Regions from separate parts of the Roseomonas elaeocarpi genome, predicted to be linked through region 2. Evidence: riboswitches for the same ligand, from Rfam matches in the RefSeq annotation. Region 2 holds a riboswitch; each other region holds the start of a gene.

Region 1 (10,256 bases), on a different contig from region 2:
TCCGACGCGGCGATCCGCGGCACGGTGCTGCCTCGCGTGGCCAGCACGCCACCGCGCCGCCGCACCGGCATGCGCGGCCAGCTGGCACTCGCCTTTGCCGGGCTGGCGGCCGCCTGCGCGCTGTGCCTCGGGCTGATCCTGGGCCACCAGGCCTACGAGGAAGCCGGCGCGGCCCGTCGGCGCGACCTCGGCGCCCTGGCCGCGCTGCTGGACGGGCGGCTGGCCGCCGACATGGAAGGGCGCGTCGTGCTGCTGAGCGTCCTGTCGCGGCTGGATCAGTTCAACACCGAGGAAGACCTGCCGCGCGCCGGCGCCTTGCTGGACAACCTCCGGCGCGGCTTCCCGAACTTCGCCTGGCTGGGCATCGCCGACCCGGCGGGGCGCGTGGTGGCGTCCAGCAGCAACCTGCTGCTCGGCGCCGATGTTTCGGCCAGGCCCTGGTTCGCGCGGGGGCGCGACGGCCTGTTCGTGGGCGACGTGCACGACGCGGTGCTGCTGGCGCGGCTGCTGCCGCAGCGCGACGGCGAGCCGTGGCGCTTCGTGGACATCGCGCTGCCGCTGCGCAGCCCCGATGGCCGGCTGCTGGGCGTCCTGGGGGCGCATATCGACTGGCGCTGGGCCGCGGCGCAGGAACGTTCCACCGTGCTGCCCTTCGGCAGCCGGCGCGGCATCGACCTCCTGGTGGTGGCGCGCGACGGCGAGGTCCTGCTGGGCCCCGACGCGCTGGCGGGCACGGTGCTGCGGCTGCCGTTGCTGGATGAGTTGAACGGGCAGCGGGGTGCGACCGCGGGCGGGGCCGATGCCAGCGGGACTGATGCCAACGGCCTTGGGGCTGGCGGGACCGGGGCTGGCGGGGCCGCCACGGTCGGGACCGGCGGGTCGGGAACCGGGGTGGGCGAGGCTTCCCCGGGCGCGGCAGTTGCGCCGGCGGGCGGAACGGGATCGGCGGGCGAGGCTGCGGCGCGGCGCGGCGTGGACGGGGCGGCGGCCGCGCGCGGCGCACTGCCCGCGGTGACGCCGGCGGTGCAGCGCTGGCCCGACGGGCGCGACTACCTGACCGCGGCGGTGGCGGCGCGCGGCGGCGGGAGCTACCCGGGGCTGGGCTGGGCCATCCTGGCGCGGCAGCCGGCCGAGATGTCCTACGCCTCCGGGCGGCAGGTCATCACCACCGTGGCGCTGTGGGGCGGCGCCGTGGCGCTGTTCTGCGCGGCGCTGGGCTGGTTCCTGGCGGACTGGATCGCGGCGCCGCTGGCGCGGATCGCGCGGCTGGTGGACCGGCTGCGCCTGGGCGAGGGGCAGGACTTCCCGCCGGTGCGCGGTCCGCGCGAGGTCGAGGCGCTGTCGGACGCGCTGCGCCGGCTGCTCGGTGCCCTGACGCGCAAGGAGGCGGCGCTGAGCGCCGCCGAGGAAGCGGGGCGGCGCGACCCGATGACCGGGCTGCTCAACCGCGCCGGGTTGGCGGCGCAACTGGAAAGCTTCTCGCTGCGCGCCCGGCTGGGCGGGCGGGGCTTCGCGCTGCTCTGCCTCGACCTCGACCGCTTCAAGCCGGTCAACGACGAGCACGGCCACGCCGCCGGCGACGCGGTGCTGCGCGAGGCCGCCCAGCGGCTCGGCCGCTGCGTGCGCGGCAGCGACGTGGTGGCGCGCATCGGCGGCGACGAGTTCGTGCTGCTGCTGGAAGAACAGGCGGGGCTGAGCAGCGAGGGCGGCAGCGCCGAGGTCGGCCGGCGCGTGCTGGAAAGCATCGGCCAGCGCCCCTTCACGGTGCCGGGCGAGGACGGGCGCCCGGTGACGGTGAGCGTCGGCTGCTCGATCGGCGCCACGGCCTGGAGCCGCGGGGTCACCGACACGGCGGAGCTGCTGCGCCACGCCGACGCCGCGCTCTACGCCGCCAAGCGCGGCGGCCGCAACCGGATGGCCTTCCACCACCCGTCGCTGCCCGAGGCCGCGCCGGGCGGGGCTGCCGCCTGAGGGTGCCGGGCGGCGCGGCCCGCGCCGGAGGGGGGCGGGAGCGGCTGCGCCGGAGTCGCGCGGGGCGCGGAGCTGTGCCCGGCGTGGCCCGGCCGGAACAGTTGACCGGAGCCGCCCGGCGGAACAGGCCGACGGAACAGCCCTGCCAGGAGTGCGGCCCCGCCGGAACAGCGCCGCCGGAGCAGCCCTGTCGAAAAACGGTCCCGTCCGGAGCAGCCCTGCCGCAAACGCGATCCAGCCGGGGGCGAGCGCCGGCGGAAACGGGGTTGAGGCATCGGCACGGGGGCTCTACCTGACGGCCCCGGCAAGGGCGGAGCGGTGCGCGCGCATGGCGGGACGGGTGGATCGGGCGGCGGGCGGGCCGCGTGGATGGCGGGCGGCAACGGCCGCGAGATGTCCCGGGGAAGGTTCCAGGGATCGCGCCGGGCGCGGGTTTCGCGGCCTCCTGCCGGCCGGGCTGCTGCTGCTGTCGGGCTGCGGCGGCGATTATTCCCCCAACACCTATGCCACGCGCGCCGTGCAGCAGGCCAACAAGGTCGAGCAGGGGGTGATCGTGGGCGCGCGGCCGGTGGACATCCGCGCCGACGGCACCACCGGCGCCACGGCGGGGGCGGCGGCGGGCAGCCTGGCGGGCTCCACGGTTGGCGCCGGCAGCACGGCCTCGGCCTTCGGGGCAATCGGCGGCGGCGTGGTGGGCGGGCTGCTGGGCAGCGCCGCGGAGCGCGCCACGGGGGATGCCAAGGGCTACGAGTACATCGTCCGCAAGAGCAACGACGAGCTGCTGTCGGTGGCGCAGACCGACACCGTGCCGCTGGCGATCGGGCAGAAGGTGCTGGTGATCACCGGCAACCAGGCGCGCGTGCTGCCGGACTATACCGTGGCCACGGTCGGCACGGGGGCGACCGCCGGGGGCGGCAAGGAGGCCGGGGCGGGCCAGGGTGGCGGCGTGCCCGGGCCGGGTGGCGCTGGGGGCGGTGGTTCCGCGCCCGGTGGCGCGGCGGGCGCGACCGCCGCGGGGGTGTCCGGCGGGGCGCCGGGCGGGAGCGGCGTGGCGACGGGCGGCCTCCTGGGCAACGCGGTGCCGCCCGCGACCCCGGTGCAGTCGGCGCCGCTGCCGCCGCTGGCCGATGATACGGGCGGCGGCGCGGGAAAGGCGGAGGCCGCGGCGGCGGGGACCAGCCCGGCAGCGGCCGGTTCGGCAGGCGCCAATCCGACGGGAGCCAGTCCGATGGGGGCCAGCTCGGTCGGGGCCGGCGCGACGGTGGCCGGAACCGTGGCGGCCGGAACGGGGGCGGGCGCCGGGACCGCCGCCGGCACGTCCGGCGACGCGTCCACCGGCGCGGCGTCTGCTTCCGCGAGCACCCCGGCGGGCACGGCGACCGGCGACCGGTCGGTATTTCCGAGCTTCCCGACCTTCGCGCGCTGAACGCGGCCGCCCGCGCGGCGGTTTTTCAACCGGGGAGGTAGTGCACCTGCGGCCGGCCGTGATCGGCCGAGAGCGCGACGCGGGCGCGCACGCCGAAGACCGCCTCGATACGCGCTTCCGTCAGCACCGCCTCGGGCGTGCCGGCGGCGGCGAGGCGGCCGTTCTGCATCAGCGCCAGCCGGTCGCAGAACATCGCCGCGAGGTTGAGGTCGTGCAGCGCCACCACCGCGGTCACCGGCAGGCGCCGCACCAATGCCAGGATTTCGAGCTGGTGGCGGATGTCGAGGTGGTTGGTGGGCTCGTCCAGGATCAGCTCGCGCGGGTCCTGCGCCAGGGCACGGGCGATCTGGGCGCGCTGGCGCTCGCCGCCCGAGAGCGTTTGCCAGCGGCGGGCGCGCAGCGCGAGGAGGTCGGTCTCGCGCAGCGCCTGTTCCACCGCCTGCTCGTCGGCCTCGGTCCAGCCGGCCAGCGCGGCGCGGTGGGGCGTGCGGCCGAGACGCACCACCTCCTCCAGCGTCAGCGGCGTGTCGGTGTCGGCGCCCTGCGCCATGAGCGCCACGCGGCGCGCCACGTCGCGGCGGGGGATCACCGCGAGGTCGCCGCCATCCAGCGTCACCACGCCGCTGCGCACCCGGCGCAGCCCGGCCAGCAGGTGCAGCAGGCTCGACTTGCCGGAGCCGTTGGGACCCAGCAGGCCCAGCGTCCGGCCCGGCGTGGCCTCCAGCGTCACGCCGTCCACGATCAGGCGCCCGCCGGCGGACCAGCGGACGCGCTCGGTGGCCAGCGTCATCGGGCGCGTCCGGCGCGGCGGTGCGGGCGCGGCGCGGCGGGGGTGGGGCGTGTTGCCGCGGGGTGATGCCCGGCGGGGCGGAGGGCGGGATCGCTGCGTGGCTTCATGGCCTGCGCCTCATCGCGCGCGCCGGGCACGGCACAGGATCAGCGCGAAGCATGGGGCGCCGAACAGCGCCGTGACCACGCCGATCGGCAGGGTCTGGCCCGCCACCAGCGTGCGCGAGGCGAGGTCCGCCAGCACCGTCAGGATGGCGCCCAGCATCAGCGAGGCCGGCAGCAGCCGGGCGTGCGACGGGCCCACCAGGAAGCGGGCGGCGTGCGGCACCACCAGTCCCACGAAGCCCACCGTGCCGGCGATCGCCACCAGCACCGCCGCCAGCGCCGCGGTGGTGGCGAACAGCGTGGCGCGGACCCGGCCCACCGGGATGCCCAGCGCCGCGGCCGCGTCGGTTCCGAAGGCGAAGGCGTCCAGCGCGCGGGCGTGGAGCAGGCAGACCGCGGCGCCCCCCAGCACCACCGGGGCGGCCAGCGCCAGGTCGGGCCAGCGGGTGCCGCCGAGGCTGCCCAGCAGCCAGAACATCACGCCGCGCGCCTGCTCGGCATTGGCCGCGGTGGTGACGATAAAGGCGGTGGCGGCGTTGAAGAGCTGCGAGGCCACCACGCCGGACAGGATCACGCGCTCGCTGCCGCCGCCGGACGCCGTGGCCAGCGCCGCCACGGCTGCCAGCGCCACGGCGGCGCCGAGAAAGGCGCCCAAGGGGAGACCGAGCGGCAGGCCCAGCGACGCCCCCAGCGTGCCCGCGCCCAGCCCCAGGATCACCACCGCCACCGCGCCGGTGGAAGCGCCGGCCGAGATGCCCAGCACGTAGGGCTCCGCCAGCGGGTTGCGCAGCAGCGCCTGCAGCACCGCCCCCGCGGTGGCGAGGCCGCCGCCCAGGCAGGCGGCCATCAGCGCGCGGCTGAGGCGGTAGTCCCAGATCACGCCTTCCTGCAGCCGCGACACGGGGAAGCCCGCGCCGAGGAGGCGGTTGGCCATGGCCTCGAGCACCGTGAGCGGCGGGATGCGCATCTCGCCGGCCGACACCGCCAGTGCGACGGCCAGCGCCAGGATCAGCGGCGAGGCGGGCAGCAGCACCGTGGCCAGCCGCCGCTGCGCCGCGCCGCGTCGGGCCTCGTCGAGGGGCAGCAGCCGCGCGGCCCGGGCGCGCAGCGAGGAAGGGAGGGCGAGGGGGGCGCTCAAGCCGGTGATCCGCCGGGGGTGGCCGGATGCGCGGCAGGGCGCAGCCCCGGCGGGCGCATCGCGGCGGGCGGGCTGTTGGGCGGCTGCGCCACCTGGTGCCCGGGCGCGCCGGTCGCCCCGCCCTGCCGCCGGCCGCCGTGGGCACGCGCGCCGGATCCGACCGGGCGGGCGGGGGCCGGTATCCCGTGCCAGGGCGTCACGGCGCGGTGCCGAGGTTCTGGAGGCCGCGCGCCACGGCCTCGATGCCGTCGATCGTGCGCATGGTCGGGTTCATGGATTGCGCGTCGACCGTGATGACCTGCCCCGCCCGCACCGCCGGGATCTCGCGCGCCACGGGATCGGTTTCGAGGAAGCGGCGCTTCACCGCGGCGTCGTCGGCGGGGAAGCGGCGGCGCGACATCTCGCCCAGCACGATCAGGCGGGGTGCTGCGGCGGCGATGGTTTCCCAGCCCACCGTGGGCCACTCGTCCTCGGTGGTGATGACGTTGCGCAGGCCGAGAATGCGCATGATCGCGGCCGGGGCGCCATTGGTGCCGGCCACGAAGGCGTCGCCCGCCACGTCGCGCGAGGAAAACCAGAACAGCGTCGGGATCGCCCGGCCGCGCAGCGGCGCCACGGCGGCGACGGCCGCGGCCTCGCGCGCCTGGAGCTTGCGGATCAGCGCCTCGCCCCGGTCCTGCACATCAAAGATCGCGGCGAGGTCGCGGATCTCGCCGTAGAGCTGCGACAGATCGAAGGGCGTGCGGCGGACACCGTCGCCGGAGCCGCTGTTGTCCTTGCCGGTGCAGTCGGTGCGGGCGACGTAGGTGGGGATGCCGAGCGCGTCGAACTGTTCCCGCCGGCCGACCGCGCCGTGCGGGCCCAGGTGCCATTCGAACTGCGCGGTCACGAGGTCGGGCTCGCGCCCCACCACGGATTCGAAGCTGGGGTCGTTGTCGGCCAGGCGCGGGATGCGCGCGTTCGCCCCGGCGAGTTCGGGCAGCACCGGGCCGACCCAGAGGGCGGTGCCGACCAGCCGGTCGCCCAGGCCGAGCGAGAGCATGATCTCCGTCTCGTTCTGGCCGATCGACACGGCGCGTTGCGGCGCGTGGGGGAAGGTGACGTCGCGGCCGCAGTTGCTGAGCGTCAGCGGGTAGCGCGTGGGCCCGGCCTGGGTGGGCCCGGTCTGGGTGGGTCCGGTCTGGCTGGGTTCCTTTTGGGCGGGATCGGCCTTTGTGGGATCGGCCTGGGTGGGCTCGGTCCGGGTGGGCGTGGCCTGGGCGGGCGTGGCCGGGGCCAGCGTGACCAGGAGCGGCGCCAGCAGTGTAGCGGCGGCCAGGATCGCGGCCGGGAGCCTCGCCGCGGGAAAGCGCCGGCGACGGGCGGTCGGGGCCGACCCCGCGGGCAGGGCGGCCGTGGCGCTTGCCAAGGGGTATGCGGGGGTGGATGCGGGGACGGCCGGGCGCGGGTGGAGCGGGGCGTGGGTCACAGGAACTCTCCTGCCTCCGGAGCACCCCGCCCGGCGGCATGATGGCGCGACGACGGCAGGTCTCCTGGCTCGCGGCGCGTGGCAGCCGGGTTTGACCGGATGCGCCCCGCCACCGGCCCTGTCTTCCCGCGCTTCCCCGGCAGCAGCCCGGGGCGGCACAGTGACCCGCCACGCCGCTGCGGCGTGACGGACGGGCCAGCGGCACGCCGCTGACAGTTGCGGGGGCAGCCACCGACTTGTTCCCGGGCGCGGGGCCCTGCCGGAACGCACGGTGTTCCCTTTTCACCCGCTCGCGCGGGACCGTCGACCGGTGCAGCTAGCCACGGCGGCGTGGGCGCGGCAAGGCCGGACGGTCGGTGAGCGGCCGTGGGATCGAGGCGTGGCGGCATGGCTCGATGGTCTGTCATGTTATAACGTATCTATCAAGCGGGTGCGACGTGCCGCTTTCCCGTCCGATGGTGGGCGCAGGGACAAGTCGGGGTTCGGCCATCGGCCGCTGGCCAGACGCGGCTGCAACGAGGCCTGCCGCAGGAGGGGGAGTGGCCTGCGTGGGCAGCCAGGCGAGGTGCCAGCACGGCGAGGGTGCCGGCCGGGACGTATCGGCGCCGGAACGCTCCGTCAGCCGTGATGGGCGGGCGCGTTGACCTGAAGCCTGCGCGGGCGGAGCCTTCCGCGCAGCACGAACGGCGGGACTTCGGCCCGCGCCGCCTCGGGCGGGGAGGCCCAGGAACGGCGTGTTCTTCCCGGGAAACAAGAACGATCAGAACGGGATGCCGCAGCATGCGGGCACGGTACTTCCTCCTCGCGGGACTGGCGGCGGTGGTGCTCGGCGTGGGCGGTTTCGCGGCCTATGCCTGGCACCCGGCCATCGCGCCGGTCACGCCGCCGGCGCCCGGCAGCTTCGACGCGGATGTGGTGCGCCGCGGAGCGGAATTGGCCGCGATCGGCAACTGCAACGTGTGCCACACGGCGGCGGGGGGTAAGGTCTTCGCCGGCGGCTTCCCGATGCCGACCCCCTTCGGCACGGTGTATTCCACCAACATCACGCCCGACCCCGACACCGGCATCGGCCGCTGGAGCGAGGCGGCCTTCACGCGCGCCATGCGCGAAGGCCTGGACCGCGACGGGCAGCACCTCTACCCGGCCTTTCCCTACGACCACTTCACCCGCACCACGGATGCGGACAACCACGCGCTCTACGCCTTCCTGATGACGCGCGAACCGGTGCGGGCCACGGCGCCCGCGAACGACCTGCCCTTTCCGCTGAACCAGCGCTGGGTGCTGGCGGGTTGGAAGCTGCTGTTCTTCCGCGAGGGCGGGCGGGCGATCCCGGCGCCGGCGGACGGCGCGCAGGCGCTGGCGGCGCGCGGCGGCGCCCCGGCGGCTTCGCCGGACGCGGCCCGAGGGGCCACGCCCGTTGCGGCGCCGGGTGCCACGCCCGGTGGGACCTCCGACGCGCTGTGGCAGCGCGGCGCCTACCTGGCCGAGGGGCTGGGCCATTGCGGCGCCTGCCACACCCCGCGCAACGCCCTGGGCGCCGAGCGCGAGGACGCGCATTTCGCGGGCGGCGAGGCCGAGGGCTGGCACGCCTATGCCCTGAACGCGGCCTCGCCCGCCGCCGTGCCCTGGACCGAGGCGGCGATGGCCGACTACCTCCGCCACGGGTGGCAGGCGCAGCACGGGGTGGCGCGCGGGGCCATGGCGCCGGTGGTGGGCAACCTTGCCTCGGTGCCGGAGGAGGATGTGCGGGCCATCGCGCACTACGTGGTGTCGCGCATGGGCGTGCCCGCGGCGGAGCGTCAGCGGCAGGCACAGGCGGCGCTGGAGCGCGCGCGGGGCGGCGGGCCGGGCGCGCGGCCGGTGGCGGGCGACAGCCAGGTGGCGAGCGGGTCTCCCGCCGGCGGCAGCGCGGCGGGTGCCGGGGCCACGGCCGCGGGCACGCGTTCGGGCGGCACGGTTCCGGCCGGCGCCGCCCCGGGCGTCACCGCCACCGGCACCGATGCCGCCAACGGCACCCCCGCCCCGGCCGCCACGGTGGGCGCCACGGCGACGGGCACCGCCGCGAACGGCAACGAGGCCGGGCGGGCGATCTACGCCGCGACCTGCGCCACCTGCCACGAGGCCGGGCGCCCCTTGCCTTTCGGCGGCATGAACCTGGCGCTGAGCACCGGCGTCACCGGACCTTCGCCGGAAAACCTGCTGAACGTGGTGCTGAACGGGCTGCCGGCCTCGGCGGGGGAGCGGGCGCCGATCATGCCGGGCTTCCGCGGCACGCTGGACGACGCGCAGCTGGCGGCGCTGGCGCGCTACCTGCGGGCGGATTTTGCGCCCGGCCGGCCGGGCTGGGACAAGGTGGAGGATCAGGTGCGGGCGGCGCGAGACCGTGACCGCGCCTCGTCCCGCCCCATGGTAGCCTCGCGCGACGCGCCGGCCGAGCCGGCCCGGCCATGAAGGGCCGGTTCCGGGGCGCCGTGCCGCGAGGAAGGCGGCGGCGGAGTAGTGCCGGGGCCTCGTGACCGGGGCCTGAACGGCAGACCCCGAGGAACAGACCCCGAGGAACAGACCCCGAGGAACAGACCCCAGGGAACAGACCCTGGGAACCAGACGCTGAAGAACAGGGCTCCGGGCGGCGGCCCCGATGCCGGAGCGGGATGAGAGGAAGCGCCAGATGGTGACGATGGTCGTCAACGGGCAGCGGCACGTGGTCGAGGCGGAGCCCGACACCCCCTTGCTCTACGTGCTGCGCGACGAGCTCGGCCTCAACGCCGCGAAGTACGGCTGCGGGCTGGGTCAGTGCGGCGCCTGCACCGTGATGGTGGATGGCGAGGCGGTGTTTTCCTGCGTCACGCCGATCCTGCTCACCGAAGGGCGGCAGGTGACCACGCTGGAAGGGCTGGGCACCGTCGAGGCGCCGGGGCCGATGCAGCGCGCTTTCATCGAGGAACAGGCGGCGCAGTGCGGCTACTGCATTCCGGGGATGATGATGCGGGCGCAGGCGCTGCTGGCGCGCAATCCCCGCGCCTCGGAGGAAGAGATCCGGGCGCAGCTGCAGACCAACCTGTGCCGCTGCGGCACCCATGCGCGCATCCTGCGCGCGGTGCGACGCGCGGCGGGGCTGATGCAGACGGCCGACGCCACGCCGGCGGGCGGGAGCGTGGTGCGGTGAGGGCGCGCGGGACGGGAGGCGCGGCGGGCGTCCGGTGGATGGGAGTGGTGTCATGAACGCCTGGACCAGGGCCCCCGCCGCGGGCGGGGTGGCGCTGACGCGGCGCGGCGTGATCGCCGGGGCCGGGGCGCTGGTGCTCGGCTTCTCGCTGGCGCATCCGGCGGCCTCGCAGGAGCCCGACGGCAAGCCGCGC
Region 2 (10,256 bases):
CACCGCCGCGTCGCCGCCGCGCAGCCGCTCCGCCAGGCGCTCCGCCGACAGGGTGCCGGGCAGCACCGTCAGCACGTCGTCGCCGTGCACGATCGGCTCCCCGGCGCGGGTCCAGCAGCCGCTCATGGCGGTGATGCCGGGCACCACCTCCTGCGGGAACTCGTCGCGCAGCCGGTCATACAGGTACATGGAGGAGCCGTAGAAGAACGGGTCGCCCTCGCACAGCAGCGCCACGTCGCCACCCCGCAGCGCCTCCGCCAGCCGCGCGGCGCAGTCCTCGTAGAACCGCGTCATGCCCTCGGCGTAGCGCGGGTCGCGGAGCGGGACCTCGGTGGTGAAGGGGTATTCGAGGCGCAGCTCCCGCACCTCGGGCCGCAGGTAGCCGGCGGCGATCGTGCGCGCGTGGCCCGACCGGCCGGCCTTGGCGAAGTAGGCCACCGTCGCCGCCTCGCGCAGCAGCCGGGCGGCCTTCACCGTCACCAGCTCCGGATCGCCGGGTCCCAGGCCCAGCGTGTAGAGCGTTCCCGCCACCTATTCCGCCTCGCTTGCCAGCGCATTCACTGCGGCGACCGTCATGGCGCTGCCGCCCAGCCGGCCCTCAACGATCATCCAGGGCACGTCGTGGCGTTCCCGCAGCGCCTGCTTGCTCTCGGCCGCGCCAACGAAGCCCACCGGCAACCCGATCACCGCGGCCGGGCGCGGCGCCCCGGCGTCCAGCATCTCCAGCAGGTGAAACAGCGCGGTGGGCGCGTTGCCGATCGCCACCACGGCGCCGCCGAGCTGCTCGCCCCACAGATCCAGCGCCGCGGCCGAGCGCGTGTTGCCGATGCGCTTCGCCAGCGCCGGCACCTCGGGCGCGTCGAGCGTACAGACCACGGCGTTGCCGGCCGGCAGGCGCGGGCGGGTGATGCCGTGCGCCACCATCTTGGCGTCGCACAGGATCGGCGCGCCGCGCAGCAGTGCCGTTCGCGCCGCTTCCGCGAAGCCCGGCCCGAAGCGCAGGGCGCGCGTCACCTCCACCATGCCGCAGGCGTGGATCACCCGCACCGCCACCCGCGCCTCGATGGGCGAGAAGCCGGACAGGTCGGCCTCGGCGCGGATCGTCGCGAAGGACTGGCGGTAAATTTCGGCGCCGTCGCGGATGTAGTCGTAGCTCATGCCGTTTCCTGCCCTTCGGCATCCCCCGTGGCCCGTAGCAGCGACGCGGCCTCCTCGATGGTGAGGCCGACCGCCGCCGGCAGGTCGCGCGCCGTGCCGCCGCGCACCAGCCCGTAGCGGCCGTCCGCGCCGCCCACCAGCACGGCCCCGGCCGTGCCGGGATGCGCGCAGCCTTTGCCGCAGCCCGAGAGGTGCAGCAATCCCCGCGCCGGCACGGCGCCCAGCGCCAGCAGCCGCGCCGCCGCCGCGGCGGTGTCCACGGTGCCGCTCGCACAATGCGGCGCTCCTGGGCAGGCGAGCAGCCGCAGGCGCGGGTCCGCCGCCTCAGTGATGCCGCCCACCCGCCGCAGCCGCTGCAGCACCTCCGCCGCATCCGCGCGCGCCACGCCCGGCAGCAGCAGGAGCCGCCAGGGCGTCACCCGCAGCGTGCCGTCGCCGAAGCGCTCAGCCAGCGTCGCCATCCCATCCAGTGCCTCGGGGTCCAGCCGCCCCAGCGGCAGGCCGGCCGCCGCGAAGCCGCGCGCCGTGCCCGCGTAGCCCCGGAACCCGGCCGCCGGTGCCGAGGCGAAGGGGGTAGGGGGCTGTTCCGCCACCAGGCCTGCCGCCGCCCAGAACCCGTCCTCGCCCAGCGCCGAGACCAGCCCGCGCAGGCGCCGCGCCTCGCCGCGCCGGTCCAGAAAGAGGCGGATCAGCCGCGACGCCGCTTCCGCCGCCTCGTCCCAGCGGCAGCGCAGCGCCAGGCGCGCACCGTCGGGCCGCAGCCACACCGCGTCGCCCACCGCCCGCAGGTGCAGGTCGCCTGCCACCTCGCCCAGCGGCAGGACGCCGCCACCCTCGACGGTCAGCCCGAACTTGCCCGGCAGCGCGCCGGCGGAGCGGTCGCCCAGCACCGCCTCCAGCCCGTCGAGCAACGCTTCCAACCGTTGGCCCAGTGCCGGGTCGCTCCCCAGCAGCACCGGCGGGAGGAGGTTGCGCTGCCGCTCCACCGCCGGGTCGGCTTCCGCCAGCCCCGCGCGCAGCATCGCCGCGGCGAAGGGCCCGATCGCACCATCGTCGAGGCCCCGCACCTGGAGGTTCGCGCGGTTGGTCAACCCGATCCAGCCCGCGCCCCACCGCCGTGCCTCCGCCGCCAGCCTCCGGGCCTGCGCGGCCGACAGCCCGTGCCGGCGCGGCTTGATCCGCACGATCCAGCCGTCGCCGGAGCGCATCGGCTCCGCCAGGCTGGGGCACCAGCCGCGCACCGTCACGGCCCGTCGAGCTCCGCCAGCACGGCGTTGCGGCGCGGCTGCCAGAACCCGCGCTCCAGCGCCTCGCGGAAGCGCGCGCGCAGCGCGGCCAGCGCCTCCGGATTGTGTTGCGCGAGGAAGTCGCGCACCTCCCGATCCTCCAGCGTGGCGGCGTGGAGCAGGTCGAACTGCGCGTCGAGGCGGACCGGCAGCGTGGCGGCGAAACCGTGCAACGCCTCCACCGCGCGCGCGATCTCGGCCGCGCCGCGCCGCCCGTGGCGCATCTGCCCCTCGATCCAGCGCCGGTTGGCGGCGCGCCCCCGGACCACCCGCGCGATCTCCTCCGGCAGCGAACGCAGGCGCGGCGCGTCGGGCCGGCTGGTGTCGGCGTGGTAGAGCGCCGGCGCGCTCCCCTCGGCGGCGGCCGCCGCCGCGAAGCCGCCGGCATGGGCGGCGTAGTCGGGGCTGTCCAGCAGGTCCGTCTCGGCATGGTCCTGCGTGTGGAGAAAGGCTTCCGCCGCGGCGACCCGCGCCCGGAAGGCCGCCGGCGCCGCGACGCCCTCGCGCCCCTGCGCATAGCCCGCCGCCGAACCCTCGACGTAGAGCGCCGCCAGCTCCGCCCGCCCGTTCCAGCCGCCGCGCGCCAGCCGGTCCTCCAGCCCCGTGCCGTACTGTCCCGGCGCCGCGCCGAAGATCCGCACCGCGGCCTCGCGCCGCGCCGCGTCCTCCATCCCCGACAACGCCGCCGCCAGCGGGTTCCAGGCCGCCGCCTCGTCGCGCGCCGCCACCGCGGCGACCGCCATGTCGAACAGCGCGATCTGCGCCGGGAAGGCGTCGCGGAACAGGCCCGAGATCCGCAGCGTCACGTCCACGCGCGGCCGGTCCAGCAGCGCCAGCGGCACGACCTCGACCCCGCTGGCGCGGCCCGAGCCCGCATCCCACAGCGGCACGACGCCCATCAGCACCAGCGCCAGCGCCAGCTCCTCGCCACCGGTGCGCAGCGTGGCGCTGCCCCAAAGGTCGATCACGGCGGAGCGCAGGTGGTCGCCCTGTTCCTGCCGGTGCCGGCGCAGCAGTTCCGCCGCCGCCTTTTCCGCCAGCACCAGCGCCGATCGCGTCGGCACCGTCCTGGGATCGAGCGCGAACAGGTTGCGCCCGGTGGGCAGCACGTCGGCTCGCCCCCGGCTCGGCGCGCCCGCCGGGCCTGGCGCCACCATCCGCCCGTCCAGCGCCGCCAGCAGCGCCGCCGCCTCGGCCCCCGCACTCCGGTCCAGCGCGGCGGCCAGCGCGGCGGGCGCGACCTCCGGGCAGGACCGCTCCAGCGCTTCCAGCAGCAGGGCGCGGCGCTCGGCGGCCGGGGGCTCACCGAAAACGTGCAGCCCGTCGCGGATCTGCATTTCCTTCACGTCGCACAGGTAGGCATCCAGCCGCGCCAGCGCCTGTTCCTCCGACGCCTCGCCGGCTGGAACCTCGGCACCGCTTTCCCGCAGTAGCCCGCAAGCCGCCGCGCGCCCGAGGATCTCGCCCCGCAGCATCGCGGTGCGCCGGCGGTCGAGCCCGTCGGCCGCGGCGTACTCGTCGATCAGCCGCTCCAGCACCGCGCCCTCCGCCCCGAGGCCGGCAGGACGCAGCGGCGGCGTCAGGTGACCGACCGTCACCGCGCCCAGCCGGCGCTTTGCCACCGCCGCCTCGCCGGGATTGCTGACGATGAAAGGGTAGATCACCGGCAGCCCGCCCGCGATCGCCACCGGGGCGCAGCCGTCCGACAGCGCCACCGCCTTGCCCGGCAGCCATTCCAGCGAGCCGTGGGTGCCGAGATGCACCAGGGCATGGATGCGCTCCGCCCGGCGCAGCCAAAGGTAGAAGGCCAGGAAGCCGTGCCGCGGCGGCAGGTCGGGATCGTGATAGCTCGCCTTCCGCGCCGCCGGGTCGCCGCGATCGGGCTGCACCGCCACGAGGCACTGGCCGAGGCGCAGGTGCCGCAGGTGGAAGGCGCCGTCGCGCAGCAGCGGATCGGCTTCCGGTTCCCCCCAGGCCTGGAGGACAGCCTCACGCAGGGCGGCGGGCAAGGTGCGGAAGCCGTCGCGATAGGCCGCCAGCGTCAGCACCGGCCGCGCCTCGCCCCGGCACAGCGCCTCTGCCAGCGCGTCGCTGTCCGGCAGCACTCCGTCCGACTGCGCCCCAGCCGGCGAGGCCGTGTCCGGCGCATCCCCACCGCCCACCCGGTACCCCGCCTCGCGCAGCCGCCGCAGCAGCGCGGCCAGGCTCGCGAAGCTGTCGAGCCCCACGGCGTGCCCTTCCTGCCCGCCGACGCCCGGATAGTCCGACAGCACCACCGCCACCCGCCGCTCACCCGGCGAGGCCAGCCGCAGCCGCGCCCAGTCGGCGGCCCGCTCCGCCGCCAGCGCGATCCCGTCCGGCGAGGGCGCCAGCACGGCGCGGGCGAATTGCAGCCCGGCCACCGGAGGCGCTTCCGTCTTGAAGGCGACCGCGCCGGTGAGCAGCCGCCCGTCCAGCTCCGGCAGGGCGACCTGCGCCGCCAGGTCGCTCTGCCCCAGCCCGCGCGACGAGGCCACCCAGGCGTCCCGCGAGGAGCTCGCCACCACCAGTTGCAGCACCGGCACGCCCGCGGCGTCGAGCGGCGAGCCGGCGTCCTCGCGGCGGGCCGAGAAGGCGGTGACGTTGAGCACCACCGCCGGGCACCAGCCCCGCAAGGACACCGCCACGCCGGCCGCCGTGGCGGCGGTCTTCAAACTGTCCACGAACAGGGCGCGCACCCGCAGGCCCCGCGCCCGCAGCGCCGCCGCCAGTGCCTCTACCGGCGCGGTGTCGCCCGACAGCAGGTGAGACCGGTAGAACACCACCGCCGCCAGCGGCGCGTCCGGCGGGTCCTCGCTGGGCAGGGGATGTTCGCCCCAGGCCGGCAGCCGCTCCACCAGCGCGCCGTCATCCGCGCCGAGCCCGGCCAGGTGCCGCATCAGCCGGATCGCCGAGGCCGCGTTGCGCGGCCCGCCCTCGCGCAGCAGCGCGTCCAGCCGGCCCCACTGCGCCGCCGCCACCGTGGACATCGCCCGCAGCCGCTCGTCGTCGCGCCCGTCGCCGGGAAGCAGCGCCAGCGCGATCCCCTCGGCCCGGCACAGCGCCGCCAGTTCCTCCGCGCCGTAGCGCCAGTATTCCAGCCCGCCCAGCAGCCGCACCACGACGCAGCGCGCCGCCGCCAGCGTCTGCTGAAGGTAAAGGTCCACCGACATCGGGTGGCGCAGCGAAGCGAGCCGCGCCAGTCGCATCTCGGGCACATCCCGCATCCGCTCCCAGGCGCCGGCCACCGCGCCGAGGTCGCTGTCGGAGAAGCTCAGCAGGGCCAGCGGCGCCGGCTCCTGCTCGAGATCCACCGCCGCCTCGGCCTCATCCAGCGTGCGCGCTTCGCGGAGAAGGATGTGCACCGCGTGCTATCCCGCCGCGACCGCGGCGGCGGCGTCCGCCGTAAACGGCGCCGCGATGGCGTCCGCGATCGCGGCCTCGTCCATGCCGGTCTGCGCGATCACCACCACGCGCCCCGCGCGTGCCTCGCCCGGCGTCCAGGCGCGGTCGAAGCCGTGGCGGAAGCGGGCGCCGACGCCCTGCACCTCCAGCCGCATCGGCTTCCCCTCCACCGCCACGTAGCCCTTCATCCGCAGCACGTCGTGCGCTTCGGCGACGGCGCGCAGCCGCGCCACGACAGCCTCGGGGGAGGGCGCCTCGGGCATCACCGCCACGAAGGAGCGGAAGTCATCGTGCTCGTGCGCCCCGTCCTCGGCATCGTGGTGCGAGGGCCGCGCCGCCAGGTCGTCCTCCGCCGCCGCTTCAAGCCCCAGCAGCACCGCGGCGTCGAGGCGCCCGTTCTCGGCCGCCACCACCTTCACCGCGCGCGGGATGGCCGCCGTGATCTCCTCCCGCACGCGCCCGGCCTCGGCGGTGTCCAGCAGGTCGGACTTGTTGAGCACCACGAGGTCGGCCGACATCAGCTGGTCCTCGTAGACCTCGGCCAAGGGGTTGTCGTGGTCGAGCGATTCGTCCGCCGCGCGCTGCGCCGCCACGGCCTCCGGATCATCGGCGAAGCGGCCCGCCGCCACGGCCGGCCCGTCCACCACCGTCACCACCCCGTCCACCGTGACGCGCGACCGGATGCCCGGCCAGTTGAAGGCCTTGATCAGCGGCTTGGGCAGCGCGAGACCCGAGGTCTCGATCAGGATGTGCTCGGGCGGGTTGGGGCGGTCGAGCAGCGCCTGCATGGTGGGCAGGAACTCGTCCGCCACGGTGCAGCACAGACAGCCATTGGCCAGTTCGACGATGTTCTCCTCCTCGCAGCCTTCGATCCCGCAGGAGCGCAGCGTCTCGCCATCGATGCCCAGCGAGCCGAACTCGTTCACGATGATGGCGATGCGCCGGCCGTTCGCCTGCGTCATCAGGTGCCGCACCAGCGTGGTCTTTCCGGCCCCCAGGAAGCCGGTGACGATGGTGGCCGGGATCTTTCGCACGTCGCTCATGAGGCGTTCTCGCTCGTCTGGGGAACTGGTGTTGCCTGGGGAATCGGTGTCCGGGTCGCCGTTGCCGGGGAAGTCGATGCCTCGAGGATCGGTGCCTGAAGGCCCGGTGCCGGGGAGATCGGCACTTGGGAGACCGACGCCTGGGGGACTGACGCCTGGGGGACCGACGGCTGAGGAACCGGTGCCTGGATGACCGACGCCCGCGTGGCGGGAGCAGGGTCGCCCGCCGGGGTGAAGGGCGGCACGCGGCCGAGGACCGCGTGGCGCAGCGAGGCCGGGCGCTTCGACGGCATCACCGTGCCCGTCGCCGTGGCGGCGTAGGCGCGCCCGTAGCTCACGAGGTCCGCCCCCATCGCCGGATCGAGCCCCGCCAGCAGGTACTGCCACTTGCCGGGCGCCGTGAGGGCGGCCGAGCAGCCGCGCTCGCAATTGGCCATGCAGGTCGAGGCGCGCAGCACCACCGGCGCCTCCGGCGCGGCGGCCAGCGCCGCGGCCACGGCGTCGAACAGCTTCTGCCCTTCCGGCACCTCGCCCTCGCCCAGCGCGAGGCCGGCGCGGCAGGTGGTGCAGACGTGCAGGGTGGTGACCGGCGCGGCCGGGGCGACGGCGGTTTCCGGTGCGGATGGGGCAGGGCGGCCGGAGCCCTGGTCACCCGGGGCCGGCGCGGTCGCGCCAGCGGCCAAGGCGCGCTCATGCGATGTCACGGCGTCGGCCGGCATGTCGGGCGGCGGCAGAAAGGCGGCTTCTGGCAAAACGTGATGATCCCGACGCGCAGCAACCCGGGATGCGTGGGACCGCCCTGAACACCGCCCGCTGGCGGCACGCAGGGTCGGCGCCGGGCACGGCGGCCAGGCACCTCTGCCCGCCGGGGCACCCCGCCCGGTGGCACGATCGAGACGCGGATGGCAGGTCTCCTGGCTCGCGGATACAGGCGCGTCCCGGTCGCCTTCCCGGCCGCCCGGAGGGGGCCAGTGGCTCTGGATCAGGACGCTCTCCGCCTACAGTTGCGGGGGCAGCCGCGGTTTTGGGACCTGAGGTGTCCGGCCGGCGATGCGCACCGGCCAGACACGGAACGGGCCCCGGACCGCGTTCCCTTTTCATCCCCCTCGCGGGGGAACCATCACGGCCTGAGGTCGTAGGCGGCGCCCGGGGTGCGAGTCAAACGATCTTCGCGCCGCCCCGGCCCGCCCTTGGCGCCGCGCCGCAAACCGCGCAGTTTCGCGCGCATGAGCCTTACCCTGGTTCTCGGCGGCGCCCGTTCCGGCAAGAGCCGGCACGCCGAGTCACTCTTCACCGCGCTTCCCCAGCCCTGGCTCTACCTCGCCACGGCGCAGGCCTTCGACGACGAGATGCGCGAGCGCATCGCCACCCATCGCGAACGCCGCGGGGCGGAATGGCAGACGGTGGAAGCGCCGCTGGACCTGCCGGCCGCCCTGCTGCGCGCCCGGACGCAGCCGGCGCTGGTGGACTGCCTGACGCTCTGGCTCAGCAACCTCCTGCTCGGTGAGCGCGACCTCGACGCCGCCGCGAACGCGCTGGAAACGGCGCTGATGCAGCGCACCGCCGCCACGGTCTTGGTGTCCAACGAGGTCGGCCTGGGCATCGTGCCCGACAACGCGCTCGCCCGGCGCTTCCGCGACGCCGCCGGCACGCTGCACCAACGCCTGGCCGCGCGGGCGGACCGCGTGGTCTTCACCGTGGCGGGCCTGCCGATGGTGGTGAAATGACGGCCGGCGAATCGTCCATGCGCGACGATGCCCCTGCCGCACCCGCGAACACGGCCGCGCCCGCAGCCAGCGACACCGACGACGAGGCCGCCCGCCACCGGCGCAAGATGGCCGCGCGCAAGGCGGTGCAGGATGCGGAGGTCGCCTCGAAGACGGTCGAGAAGGGGCTGCTGCTGGTCAACACCGGCGCGGGCAAGGGCAAGTCCACCGCCGCCCTCGGCCTGCTGCTGCGCATGGTGGGGCACGGGCGGCCCTGCGGCGTGGTGCAATTCATCAAGGGCGCCTGGAGCACCGGTGAGCGCACCGTGCTGGAAGGCTTCGGCCCGCTGGTGGAATGGCACTCGATGGGGGAAGGCTTCACCTGGGAAACCCAGGACCGCGCCCGCGACGTCGCCGCCGCCACGGCCGCCTGGGAACGGGCGCTCGCGATGATGGCGCGCCCCGACCTTGCGCTGCTGGTGCTGGACGAACTCTGCATCGCGCTGCGCTACAGCTACCTCGACACCGGCGCCGTGGTGGCGGCACTGCAAGGCCGCCGGCCCGACCTCCATGTCGTGGTCACCGGCCGCAACGCGCCCCAGGCGCTGCTCGACGCCGCCGACCTCGTGACCGAGATGCAGCCGGTGAAGCACCACTTCGCCGCCGGCGTCCGGGCGCAGCAGGGCATCGAGTTCTAGCCCATGCACGGCCAAGGATGGCAGCGGGCTTGTCGCCCGATGCACAGCGGCGGAAGCCCGGGCCACCCGGCAGCCGTTGCGCCGTGCCAAGCCAGGGCAGGGGGCGGCCTGCCGCCTCGCCGGAAGGGCTGTCCGTGACCCGCGCGATCATGTTCCAGGGCACCGGCTCCTCGGTCGGCAAGTCGCTGATCGTGGCGGGTCTGGCCCGCGCCTTTGCCCGGCGCGGGTTGCGCGTGCGTCCCTTCAAGCCGCAGAACATGAGCAACAACGCCGCCGTCACCGCCGATGGCGGCGAGATCGGCCGGGCCCAGGCGCTGCAGGCCCGCGCGGCCGGCGTGGCGCCCACGGTCCACATGAACCCCGTGCTGCTGAAGCCTCAGAGCGAGACGGGCTCCCAGATCGTGGTGCAGGGCCGTGTCCACGGCACCGCCAGGGCCCGCGACTACCAGCTGATCAAGCCGACGCTGATGCCCCACGTGCTCGACAGCTTCGGTCGGCTGCGCGAGGAGGCCGACCTCGTGCTGGTGGAAGGCGCCGGCAGCGCTTCCGAGATCAACCTGCGCCGCAACGACATCGCCAACATGGGCTTCGCCCGCGTGACCGCGACACCCGTGGTGGTGATCGGCGACATCGACCGCGGCGGCGTGATCGCCAGCCTCGTCGGCACCCACACAGTGCTCGACGACGGCGACCGCGCCACGGTCCGCGGCTTCATCGTCAACCGAATGCGCGGCGACCCGACCTTGTTCGCCGAGGGCATGACCGAGATCGCCCGCCGCACCGGCTGGGCACCGCTGGGCCTCGTGCCCTTCCTCGACGCCGCCCGCCGCCTGCCGGCCGAGGACGCGCAGGACCTGGCCGCCCCACGCAACCCCGACGCGGCGCTGCGTATCGCGGTGCCGGTGCTGCCCTGCATCAGCAACTTCGACGACCTCGACCCGC
Region 3 (10,256 bases), on a different contig from region 2:
GCGACGGCGCCGAGGATGCCTCGGGCGCGGTGCACGACACGCTGGCCGCGATGCGGCGCTTCACGGAACGCGTGCATGCGGAAGCGCGCTTCACCGACGTGGTGAACATCGGCATCGGCGGCTCCGACCTCGGCCCGCAGATGGTGGCCCGCGCGCTGCACCGGCACGACAGCCCGATGCGCGCCCACTGGCTCAGCAACGCCGACGGCCATGCCTGGGAAGCGATGCGCCACACCCTCGACCCCGCGCGCACGCTGGTGCTGGTGGCTTCCAAGACCTTCACCACCGCCGAAACCATGAGCAACGCCCACCTCGTGCGCCACTGGCTGCGCGACGCGCTGGGCGAGGCCGGGGACCGGCAGCTCGTGGCGCTGTCCACCAACGAGAAGGCAACGGCAGCCTTCGGCGTGCCGGCGGACCAGGTCTTCGGCTTCAAGGACTGGGTGGGCGGCCGCTTCAGCCTGTGGTCCGCGGTGGGGCTGTCGGTGGCGCTGAGCTGCGGCTGGCCGGTGTTCGAGCAGCTGCTGGCCGGCGCCCGCGCCATGGACGAGCATTTCCTCGCCGCCCCCGACCGCGAGAACCTGCCGCTGCTGATGGCGCTGGCCGAGGTCTGGCACGTCGACGGCCTCGGCCTGCGCTCGCGCGCCGTGCTGCCCTATGACGAGCGCCTGTCCCGCTTCCCGGCGCACCTGCAGCAGCTCGAGATGGAGTCGCTGGGCAAGCGCGTGACGGTCGAGGGCCTGCCCGCCGAGCACGGCACCGGCCCGGTGGTGTTCGGGGAGCCCGGCACCAATGCCCAGCACTCCTTCATGCAGCTGCTGCACCAGGGCACCACGCCGGTGCCGGTGGACTTCGTGCTGGTGGCCCGCCCCGACCACGGCTTCCCCGACAGCCACCGCCTGCTGCTGGCCAACGGCCTGGCCCAGGCCGAGGCGCTGCTGCGCGGCCGCGACGCCGCCGAGGTGCGCGCCGAGATGCAGGCCGCCGGCAAGTCGGAGGCGGCGATCGAGCACCTCCTGCCCCATCGCCTCTTCCCCGGCGACCGGCCGAGCACCACGATCCTGATCCCCGAGCTTTCGCCCTTCACGCTGGGGCAGCTGGTCGCCCTGTACGAGCACAAGGTCTTCTGCCTCGGCGCCATCTGGGACGTGAACGCCTTCGACCAGTGGGGCGTGGAGCTGGGCAAGCAGCTGGCCACCGCGATCCTGCCGGAACTCTCGGGCGGCGCGGCGCAGGAACACGACCCCTCCACGACGGCGCTGATCGCCGAGCTTCGGAGCCTCTGGCCGCAGCCCTGAACGGCACGACCTGGGTGGGGTGGCCTGGGTGGGGTGGCCTGGATGGGCCAGCCTGAACGGGGTGGCTTGGGCGGAGCGACCCGGGCGGGGCGGCCTGAACGGCACGCCTTGGGCATGGCGGCCTGAGCAGAGCGGCCCGGGGCGGGTCGGCGCGGGCGGCGACCTGGGCCGGGGAACCTGCCTCCGCCGGGCCAGCCCCGTCGCGCGGCGGCCCGCTACGCGACGCGCAGCGCGGGGTAGGTGAAGAACTCGTGCATCACGTGCCAGATGCGGTGCCGGTTGATGCCGAGCACGGCGATGTGCGCCACGCCCTGCATCATGGCGAACTGCCGGTCCTTGTTCGGCAGCTTCGAGAAGAACTCGAACAGCTCCGCATCCGTGGCGTTGCCGTCGGTCGCCGCCCGCGTCATCAGCACCGGGCAGGTGATCCGCGCCGGGTCCACCAGCGGCATGTTCACCGCCATGTCGAGGTAGGTCCCGCTGGGCGCCCGGTCGCCCAGCGCCAGCTCGTAATCCGCCAGCGCCTGGGCCATGGCGGGCTCGAAGGTCGAGGGATCGTCGCGGCTGAAGATGCCGGTGAAGCTGTCGCGGTTCATCGGCCGGTAGGGCTGCGCGCGGTAGGTCGCCGCCTGCTCGCGCCGGCGCATGATCTCCGGCGCGCCCTCGCCGGTATAGGTGAAGGCGTCGAGCACCAGCCGGTCGAAGCGGTCCGGCGCTTCCATGGCGTAGACGCCCGCCCGCAGCGCGCCGGAGGACTGGGCATAAACCATCAGCGCCCGCGTCCCGGTCACCTGCTCCACCACCGGGAACACCGCGGCGAGGTCCGCCGCGCCGGAGCGGACATCGGAGTTGCTGCCGGTGCGCGAGGAGCGGCCGTAGTTCTCGTGGTCCACGGTCCAGACGTCGAAGCCCAGCGCCGCGAACTCGTCCATGAAGGAATAGCCGGGGTGGCCCGGCACCTGCAGGTCGAAGCCGCCCCGCCCCGAAAAGGACGAGCCGTGCACCAGGAACAGCACCGGCCGGCGCTCCTCGCCTTCCAGGCGCTTGCGATACAGGTAGAGCCGGACCTCGCCCTTCTGGGCCCAGCGCTCCTCGGCCAGGATGCGCGGGGGTTCGGCGGCCATGGCGCGCGGGATGGCCGTGGTGGCGGCCGCCGCCAGGGCCGCGCCCTGGATCAGGCCGCGACGCGCGAGCAGGCTCTGCTGTGTCATCGGGTGGTGCTCTGGACGTTTCGTTGCGGCAATGCTGAACCGCCGGCAGCGCCCTGCCAAGCGGTTTCGGCACCCCCCCACCCGCAGGGGCGAAGCCCCCGACAGGAGTTGCCGTGCGACGCCCCCGCGGGCGCCCGTCGTCCCGATCTTGCAGCCCGGGCGAAGGGCTCTAGGCTCCAGGCCCGCCTGACGGCCGCCGTTTCCCCGCGGCCGCTGCTTCCGGGAGTTCCTCGCCCATGTCCTTCGACCTCATCCTGCGCGGCGGCCGCGTCATCGACCCGTCGCAGCGAATCGACGGCATCATGGATGTCGGCTTCCGGGACGGGCAGGTCGCGCGCGTCGCCCCAGCGCTGGCGGCCGAGGCGCATACCGATGTCCGCGACGTCGCCGGCCACGTGGTCACGCCGGGGCTGATCGACCTGCACACCCACGTCTACGACGGCGGCACCTCGCTGGGCATCGATGCGGAGCACTTCGCGCGCATCAGCGGCGTCACCACCGCGGTCGACACCGGCTCCGCCGGGCCCGGCAATTTCCGCGGCTTCCGCCGGCACGTGATCGAGCGCTCGGCGGTGCGCATCCTGGCCTACCTCCACGTCTCGCACGCCGGCATCTACGGCTTCGACAAGCGCGTCATGGTGGGCGAGAGCGAGGAGATGCGGCTGATGAACCCCGTCGACGCGGTGCGGGTCGCCGACGAGAACCGCGACGTGGTGGTGGGCATCAAGGTGCGCGTCGGCCGCCACGCCTCGGGCACCTCCGGCATCGCGCCGCTCGACATCGCGCTGCAGGTGGCCGACGAGGTAGGCCTGCCGCTGATGGCCCATATCGACCACCCGCCCCCGTCCTACGAGGAGGTGATCGACCGCCTGCGCCCCGGCGACATCCTGACCCATTGCTTCCGCCCCTTCCCCAACGCCCCCGTCACGGCGCAGGGGCGGGTGAAGCAGGCGGTGCTGGCGGCCCGGGCGCGCGGCGTCCTGTTCGACATCGGCCACGGCCAGGGCTCGTTCTCCTTCAAGACGGCGCGCGCCATGCTGGCCAACGGCTTTCCGCCCGACACCATCTCCTCCGACGTCCATGCGCTGTGCATCAACGGCCCGGCCTTCGACCAGGTCACCACGCTGTCGAAGTTCCTGTGCCTGGGCATGCCGCTGGATGAGGTGATCGCCCGCTCCACCGTGGAAGCCGCCCGCGCGCTGAACCGGCCCGAGCTCGGCACGCTGAAGCCCGGCAGCCCGGGCGACGCCACGATCCTGCGCATCCGTGACGGGCAGTTCAGCTACACCGACGTGGTGGGCGAGGTGCTGCAGGGCACCCAGCGCATCGAGTCCGCGGGCGTGGTGATCGCCGGCCAGTGGTGGCACCCGCAGGACGGGCGGGCCTTCAAGGCGGCCGCCTGAACGGCCGCGGCGGCGCATGCATCCCGGGGGGATGGAAACCCTGCGCCGCCGCCGCAAGGCGTGCCGGCGCGCAAGCGGGCCGGCCAACAAGGCGGCCTGTTCCCTGCCCGCAGAATCCGCCCCGGACGCTTGTTGGACCCGGACGCTTGTTGGAAACCGCGCCGGCGCGATAGGGTGGCCGCGCACCGGTCTCGCGCGAGCGAGTGAAAAGGGAACACCGTGCGGCCCCGCCCCGGGGCCAAGTCGGTGGCTGCCCCCGTAACTGTGGGCGGGTCGCCGCTGCTCCGTCTGCCTCCGGGCAGGTCACTGGCACGGGTTCGTGCCGGGAAGACAGGAGCATCGGCCATGACCCGCGAGCCAGGAGACCTGCCGGGGCATGGCCAACCTTCCGGGCCGGCGCGGGGTGCGCCGGCGGAGACCCATCATGACGCCCACCCAGACCCTTTCCGCCCCGGCCAGTGCCGGCACCGCGACCTCCGCCGCCGCGCGCGGCGCCGCCAGCCTCATCATGCTGTGCTTCGGTGCCTTCCTGCTCTGGGGCGTCGGCTTCGCCCACAACGATCGGCTGCACAACGCGGCGCACGACACGCGCCATTCCAACGGCTTCCCCTGCCACTGAGACGCGCGATGTTCGCCCATCTCCGGCACATCCTCCTCGTCGCGGTGCTGGCCGGCCTCATGGCCGGCCTCGTCGCGACGGCCGGGCACCAGCTGAGCACGGTTCCCACCATCCTGGCCGCCGAGGTTTACGAGCAGGCCGCCGAACCCGCCGCCGCGGCACCGCCGCATGACCACGCCGCCGCCGGAACCGAGGCCGGCCACGACCACGCGGCCGCCTGGGAGCCGCGGGACGGGCTGGAGCGGACGCTCTACACCCTGCTGGCGGACGTGCTCACCGGCGTCGCCTACGCGCTGATGCTGGGTGCCGCGATCAGCCTCCGCGGCCAGCCGGTCGACGGACGGCAGGGCCTGCTCTGGGGCTTGGCGGGCTTCGCCGTGTTCACCCTGGCGCCCTCGATCGGCCTGCCGCCGGAACCCCCCGGGATGCCGGTGGCGGACCTCACGGCGCGGCAGCTCTGGTGGGTGGCGACCGCCGCCCTCACCACGCTGGGCCTAGGCCTGGTTCTTCTCGGCCGCAGGCCGCTGCCGGCCCTGCTCGGCGTGGTCCTGCTGGTGCTGCCGCACCTCTACGGCGCGCCGCTGGCGCCTGAGGAAACCTCCGCCGTGCCGGAAGCCCTGATCCACCGCTTCGTCACCGAGGTGATGGTGGTGAGCCTGTTGTTCTGGGCCACGCTGGGCCTCGCGCTCGGCGCGCTGCACGCCCGCTTCCGGCCGCGCGCGGCGCTGGCCTGACAGCTGTTCCGGGCGCCCGAGAAGCGCCCCGATCCCGCCCGCCGCCAACAATCCGCCGCTTGCCGCGTTGCTGCCCAGGAAGGGCCCCCAGGAAGGCCCCCCGGAATGGCCTCTTGGAACGGCCTCTTGGAACGGCGGTGAGCGATGCGGCAGAACTGGCCCGAGCGCCTGTGGATCGTGCGGCACGGGGAAAGTGCCGGCAACGTCGCGCGCGACGCGGCGCAGGCGGCCGGCCTGGCCCGGATCGACCTCGCGCAGCGCGACGCCGACGTGCCGCTCAGCGCCCGGGGCGAGCAGCAGGCCGAGGCGCTGGGCCACTGGTTCGCGGCGCAACCACCCGAGGCAAGGCCGGAGGTGCTGCTGACCTCGCCCTACCGCCGCGCGCGGCAGACCGCGGCACAGCTGCGCCGCGCCGGCGCCCTGCTGGGGGAGGCCCCCGACCTCGCCCCGGACGAGCGGCTGCGGGAAAAGGAGTTCGGCATCCTCGACCGGCTGACCTTCGCCGGCATCCGGGAACTCGAGCCCGAGCAGGCCGAGTTCCGCCGCCTGCTCGGCAAGTTCTACCACCGGCCGCCTGGGGGCGAGAGCTGGTGCGACGTGATCCTGCGCCTGCGCAGCGCCCTCGACACGATCAGCCTCCATCACGGGGGGCAGCGCGTCTTGATCGTGTGCCACCAGGTGATCGTGCTCTGCTTCCGCTACCTCCTGGAACAGCTGGATGAGGAACAGCTGCTCGCCATCGACCGGGCCGAGCAGGTCGCGAACTGCTCCGTCACCGAGTACCGCTTCGACCCGGCGCTGGGGCGGATGCGGCTGGAGCGCTTCAACTTCACCGCCCCGCTGCGCGAGGAACAGGCCCCCGTGACCACCGCCCCCGACGCCAACGTGGCCGCCCGATGAGCGACCCCCGATGAGCGACCCCCAATGAGCGAACTGGTCGAACTCACGCCCGCCCTGCTGCGCTCCATGCCGCTGCCCAGCCCGGAAAGCGGCGACAAGGAAAGCCGCGGCCGCGTCATGGTGGTGGGCGGCAGCCGCGAGGTTCCGGGCGCCGTGCTGCTCGCCGGCACCGCCGCGCTGCGCGCCGGCGCGGGCAAGCTGCAGCTGGCGGTGGGGGCCGCGGTCGCGCCCCAGCTGGCGGTGGCCGTGCCGGAATCGCGCGCCATCGCCCTGCCCGAAACCGCCGGCGGCGCCATCGACCCCGCGGCGGCCGAAACCCTGGCGGCGCGCGCCGACACCTGCGCCGCGCTGGTGATCGGCCCCGGCATGGTGGAGGCCGGGGCCGCCGCGGCGCTGACCGGCACCCTGCTGGAACGGGTGAGCAGCCCGGGCCTGGTGATCGACGCCGCCGCCATGTCGGGCCTGCGCGAACAGCGCCGCGCACTGCAACGGCACGGCGGCCGGGCCATCATCACGCCGCATGCGGGCGAGATGGCCAACCTCCTGGGCACGGAAAAGGCCGCCGTGGAGGGGGACCCGCTCGGCACCGCCCGGCGCGCGGCCGAGGAACTCGGCGTGGTGGTGATCATGAAGGGCGCCACCACCCGCATCGTCACGCCCGACGGAGAAGGCTGGATCTTTCGCGGCGGCTCGATCGGGCTGGCGACCTCGGGCTCGGGCGACGTGCTGGCCGGGGTGATCGGCGGGCTGCTGGCGCGCGGCGCGGCGCCGGCCCAGGCGGCGCTCTGGGGCGTTTACCTCCACGGCGAGGCCGGCCATCGCCTGGGCGAAGCGCAGGGCGGCCCGCTGGGCTTCCTGGCACGCGAGCTCCCGCCGCTGATCCCCCGGCTGATGGCGGGGCTCTCGCCCGGCACGCAGTAGGGCGTGTCACGAACCTGACCGGCGATCGTGACCGCGGCGGAGGTCCTGGGCTATGGCTGCCAGTTCCGCCCATGTTGCGAGGGTCCCAGCACCGTCATGCCGCACGAGCAGATCACCATCGCCACCGCGGACGGCGAATGCCCCGCGCACCTGTTCACGCCCGGCGCCGGCCGCCGCGGCCCGGCGATCATCTTCTACATGGATGCAGGCGGTATCCGGCCCGCCGCGCTGGCCATGGCCGAGCGGCTGTCGGAGGCCGGCTACGTCGTGCTGCTGCCAGACCTCTTCTACCGCTACGGCCCCTACGGTCCCTTCGATCCCAAGGCAGTGCTGGCGGGCGACGTGCGCGCCATTCTCGGCCCGCTGATGGCGACGACGGGCAATGCGAAGGCCGCCGAGGACACGCGGGCGTTCCTCGCCTGTCTCGACGCGCGCGGCGACGCGCAGGGCAAGAAGCTCGGCGCGGTCGGCTTTTGCATGGGCGGCGGCATGGCGATCGCGGCGGCGGGCACCTGGCCGGATCGCTTCGCCGCCGTCGCCAGCTTCCACGGCGGCAACCTCGCGACCGACGCGAGCGACAGTCCGCATGGCTACGCGCCCAGGCTGAAGGCCGAACTCTACGTCGCCGCCGCCGAGAACGACGGCAGCTATCCGCCCGCGATGGCCGAACGGTTCGAGCAGGCGCTGGACGCGGCGCATGTGCGCTACCGCGCCGAAACCTATCCCGCGGCGCATGGCTGGATGAAGCCGGATTTCCCTGTTTACGACGAGGCGGCCGCCGAACATGGCTGGAAGGAGATGCTCGCCTTTTTCGGCCGCACTCTCGGGTAGCGGCAGAAAGGCCGACCTTTGTCGCCCCGGAAGGTCACCCCGAAAAGCCGCCAAACACCACCCGGCACCTTTTCCGCAGTCCCGATCAGGGTTGGCCGCTTCCCCTTCCCTGCCCCCTTCCGGAGAAAGGCGGCAGCGCCGCGGCCAGGACCCGCCCATGGATCGAGGACGGACCCTCGATCCCATCCACGACCGCTGGCCAGGCCCGTCAAAACTCCCGAACAGCCGCCACCCCGTGACGCCGCCCCCGCCACCGCCTATCTCTCGTTGCATGCCGATCCGTCTCCTTCCCGCCGTCACGGCCGACCGCATCGCGGCCGGCGAGGTGGTGGAGCGCCCGGCGGCCGCGGTGAAGGAACTGGTGGAGAACGCCCTCGACGCCGGGGCGCGGCGCATCAGCGTCACCGTCGAGGGCGGCGGCATCGACCGCCTCCTGGTGGAAGATGACGGCGCCGGCATGGGCCCCGACGACCTCGCGCTCTGCGTCGAGCGCCACGCCACCTCCAAACTGCCCGACGAGGACACGCTGACCCGGATCGCCACGCTGGGCTTCCGGGGCGAGGCGCTGCCCTCGATCGGCGCTGTGGCGCGGCTGGCCATCACCTCCCGCACCGCCGACGGCACCGCCCATCGCCTCACCGTCGAGGGCGGCCGCAAGGGCGAGGTCGAACCCGCCAGCGGCGCGCCCGGCACCCGCGTCGAGGTGCGCGACCTGTTCTTCGCCACCCCCGCCCGCCGCAAGTTCCTGCGCCAGCCGCGCACCGAGGCCGAGGCGGCGGCCGAGGCCGTGCGCCGCCTGGCGGTGGCCTGGCCCGACACCGGCTTCCGGGTGGAGGTCGAGGGCCGCACCGTGCTCGACCTTCCGCCCGACACGCGCGAGGGCCGCGTCGCCGCCATCCTGGGCCGGGACTTCGCCGCCGGGGCCATCCCGGTCTCGGGCGCCTGGGACGACCTGCGCCTCAGCGGCCTGGCCGGCCCCGCCACCCTGTCGCGCGCCACCGCCAACGAGCAGCACCTCGTGGTCAACCGCCGCCCGGTGCGCGACCCGGTGCTCAAGGCCGCGCTGCGCGCCGCCTATCGCGACGTGATGGTGTCCGGCCGCCACCCCGTGGCCGCCCTGTTCCTCGAGGTCGAGCCCACCACCGTGGACGTCAACGTCCACCCGATGAAGGCCGAGCTGCGCTTCCGCGAACCCTCCGCCGTGCGCGGCGCGGTGATCGTGGCGCTGCGCCGCGCGCTGGGCATCGGCGCCGCGGCAACGGGCGAGGCGGGCGAGACCGGGCTGCGCGGCGGCCTGCGCGACATGGTGCGCGGCTGGGGCGGCGGCACCACACCCGCCCCGCCCCCCGCCCCGACGCAGGGCTTCGCCGAGGCCGGGCCGCGCAGCCCGACGCTGCCGGAACAGGGGAACCTGCGCTTCGCCCCCACCCCCTTCCGCTTCGCCCCGCCGCCCGCGCCGGGCCGCGACGCCACCGGTCGAAGCGGAAGCGGGCACGGTGGAAGCGGCTGGGACACGGAGCCCGGCCGGCACGCCGCGCCCGGCACGGGTGCCGGAGCCTGGGACGGCGATGCGCCGGAGCGCGGCGGCTGGACCGGCGCGGGACGGGAAGCGGCGGCCCCGCCCGGGGCGGACGCTGCCGGAACCCCCGCGAACGGGGCAAGGCCGGACGGCACCACCCCGGCCGCGGCAGGCCGGGACGCCGGTCCCGACGGAACCGGCGCGGACGCGGCGGGCGCCGATACGGCAGCCTGGCTCCCGGCCGACGGTGCCCCGCTGGCGGAGGACGGCCCGCTCGGCCGCCCCGTGGCGCAGCTGCTGGACACCTACCTCGTGGCCGAGGCGCCCGACGGCGCGCTGGTGCTGGTGGACCAGCACGCGGCGCATGAGCGGCTGACGCAGGAACGGCTCCACGCGCAGCTGGTCGCCGGCGGCGTGCGGGCGCAGCCGCTGCTCTTGCCGGCCGTGGTGGACATGACCCCCGCCCGCGCCGCCCGCCTGCTCGACCATGCGGAGGACCTTGCGCGGCTGGGGCTGGAGATCGAGGGCTTCGGCGCCGGCGCGGTGATGGTACGCGCGCTGCCAGCCCTGCTCGGCGCGCCGGAACCGGCGCCGCTGCTCAATGACCTGGCTGATGGGTTGGCGGAATGGCGCGGCACGGAAGCGCTGGAAGCACGCCTCGACGCCGCGGTCGCGCGCCTGGCCTGCCACGGCAGCGTCCGCGCGGGCCGGCGCCTCAACGGCGCCGAGATGACGGCGCTGCTGCGCGCCATGGAAGCGACGCCGCGCGCCGCCACCTGCTCGCACGGCCGCCCCACCTTCCTGCGCTTCGGCAAGGCGG

The links. A riboswitch is a leader RNA that binds a small molecule or an ion and turns the genes downstream of it on or off. The one in region 2 is predicted to bind cobalamin.
Region 1: it holds a riboswitch for cobalamin, as region 2 does, so the genes downstream of both, ACFFGY_RS05190 (ABC transporter substrate-binding protein) here and ACFFGY_RS13955 (DUF1636 family protein) in region 2, are expected to answer to the same signal.
Region 3: it holds a riboswitch for cobalamin, as region 2 does, so the genes downstream of both, ACFFGY_RS20780 (CbtB domain-containing protein) here and ACFFGY_RS13955 (DUF1636 family protein) in region 2, are expected to answer to the same signal.

What each region holds. Positions count from the first base shown of each region.
Region 1 is NZ_JBHLUN010000004.1:25,198-35,453, reverse strand. It holds gene ACFFGY_RS05210 (diguanylate cyclase) at 1-1,971, shown strand, start outside; gene ACFFGY_RS05205 (outer membrane lipoprotein) at 2,300-3,397, shown strand; gene ACFFGY_RS05200 (ABC transporter ATP-binding protein) at 3,423-4,187, opposite strand; gene ACFFGY_RS05195 (FecCD family ABC transporter permease) at 4,305-5,429, opposite strand; gene ACFFGY_RS05190 (ABC transporter substrate-binding protein) at 5,626-6,837, opposite strand; cobalamin riboswitch at 6,935-7,217, opposite strand; gene ACFFGY_RS05185 (c-type cytochrome) at 7,678-9,348, shown strand; gene ACFFGY_RS05180 ((2Fe-2S)-binding protein) at 9,566-10,063, shown strand; gene ACFFGY_RS05175 (xanthine dehydrogenase family protein molybdopterin-binding subunit) at 10,116-10,256, shown strand, end outside.
Region 2 is NZ_JBHLUN010000009.1:60,685-70,940, forward strand. It holds gene ACFFGY_RS13930 (precorrin-2 C(20)-methyltransferase) at 1-531, opposite strand, end outside; gene ACFFGY_RS13935 (precorrin-8X methylmutase) at 532-1,158, opposite strand; gene cobG (precorrin-3B synthase) at 1,155-2,405, opposite strand; gene cobN (cobaltochelatase subunit CobN) at 2,402-5,827, opposite strand; gene cobW (cobalamin biosynthesis protein CobW) at 5,834-6,910, opposite strand; gene ACFFGY_RS13955 (DUF1636 family protein) at 6,907-7,662, opposite strand; cobalamin riboswitch at 7,798-8,047, opposite strand; gene cobU (bifunctional adenosylcobinamide kinase/adenosylcobinamide-phosphate guanylyltransferase) at 8,137-8,637, shown strand; gene cobO (cob(I)yrinic acid a,c-diamide adenosyltransferase) at 8,655-9,314, shown strand; gene ACFFGY_RS13970 (cobyric acid synthase) at 9,464-10,256, shown strand, end outside.
Region 3 is NZ_JBHLUN010000017.1:47,171-57,426, reverse strand. It holds gene pgi (glucose-6-phosphate isomerase) at 1-1,298, shown strand, start outside; gene ACFFGY_RS20790 (alpha/beta hydrolase) at 1,514-2,509, opposite strand; gene ACFFGY_RS20785 (amidohydrolase/deacetylase family metallohydrolase) at 2,746-3,912, shown strand; cobalamin riboswitch at 4,082-4,300, shown strand; gene ACFFGY_RS20780 (CbtB domain-containing protein) at 4,337-4,531, shown strand; gene ACFFGY_RS20775 (CbtA family protein) at 4,540-5,265, shown strand; gene ACFFGY_RS20770 (histidine phosphatase family protein) at 5,410-6,165, shown strand; gene ACFFGY_RS20765 (NAD(P)H-hydrate dehydratase) at 6,190-7,086, shown strand; gene ACFFGY_RS20760 (dienelactone hydrolase family protein) at 7,114-7,917, shown strand; gene mutL (DNA mismatch repair endonuclease MutL) at 8,189-10,256, shown strand, end outside.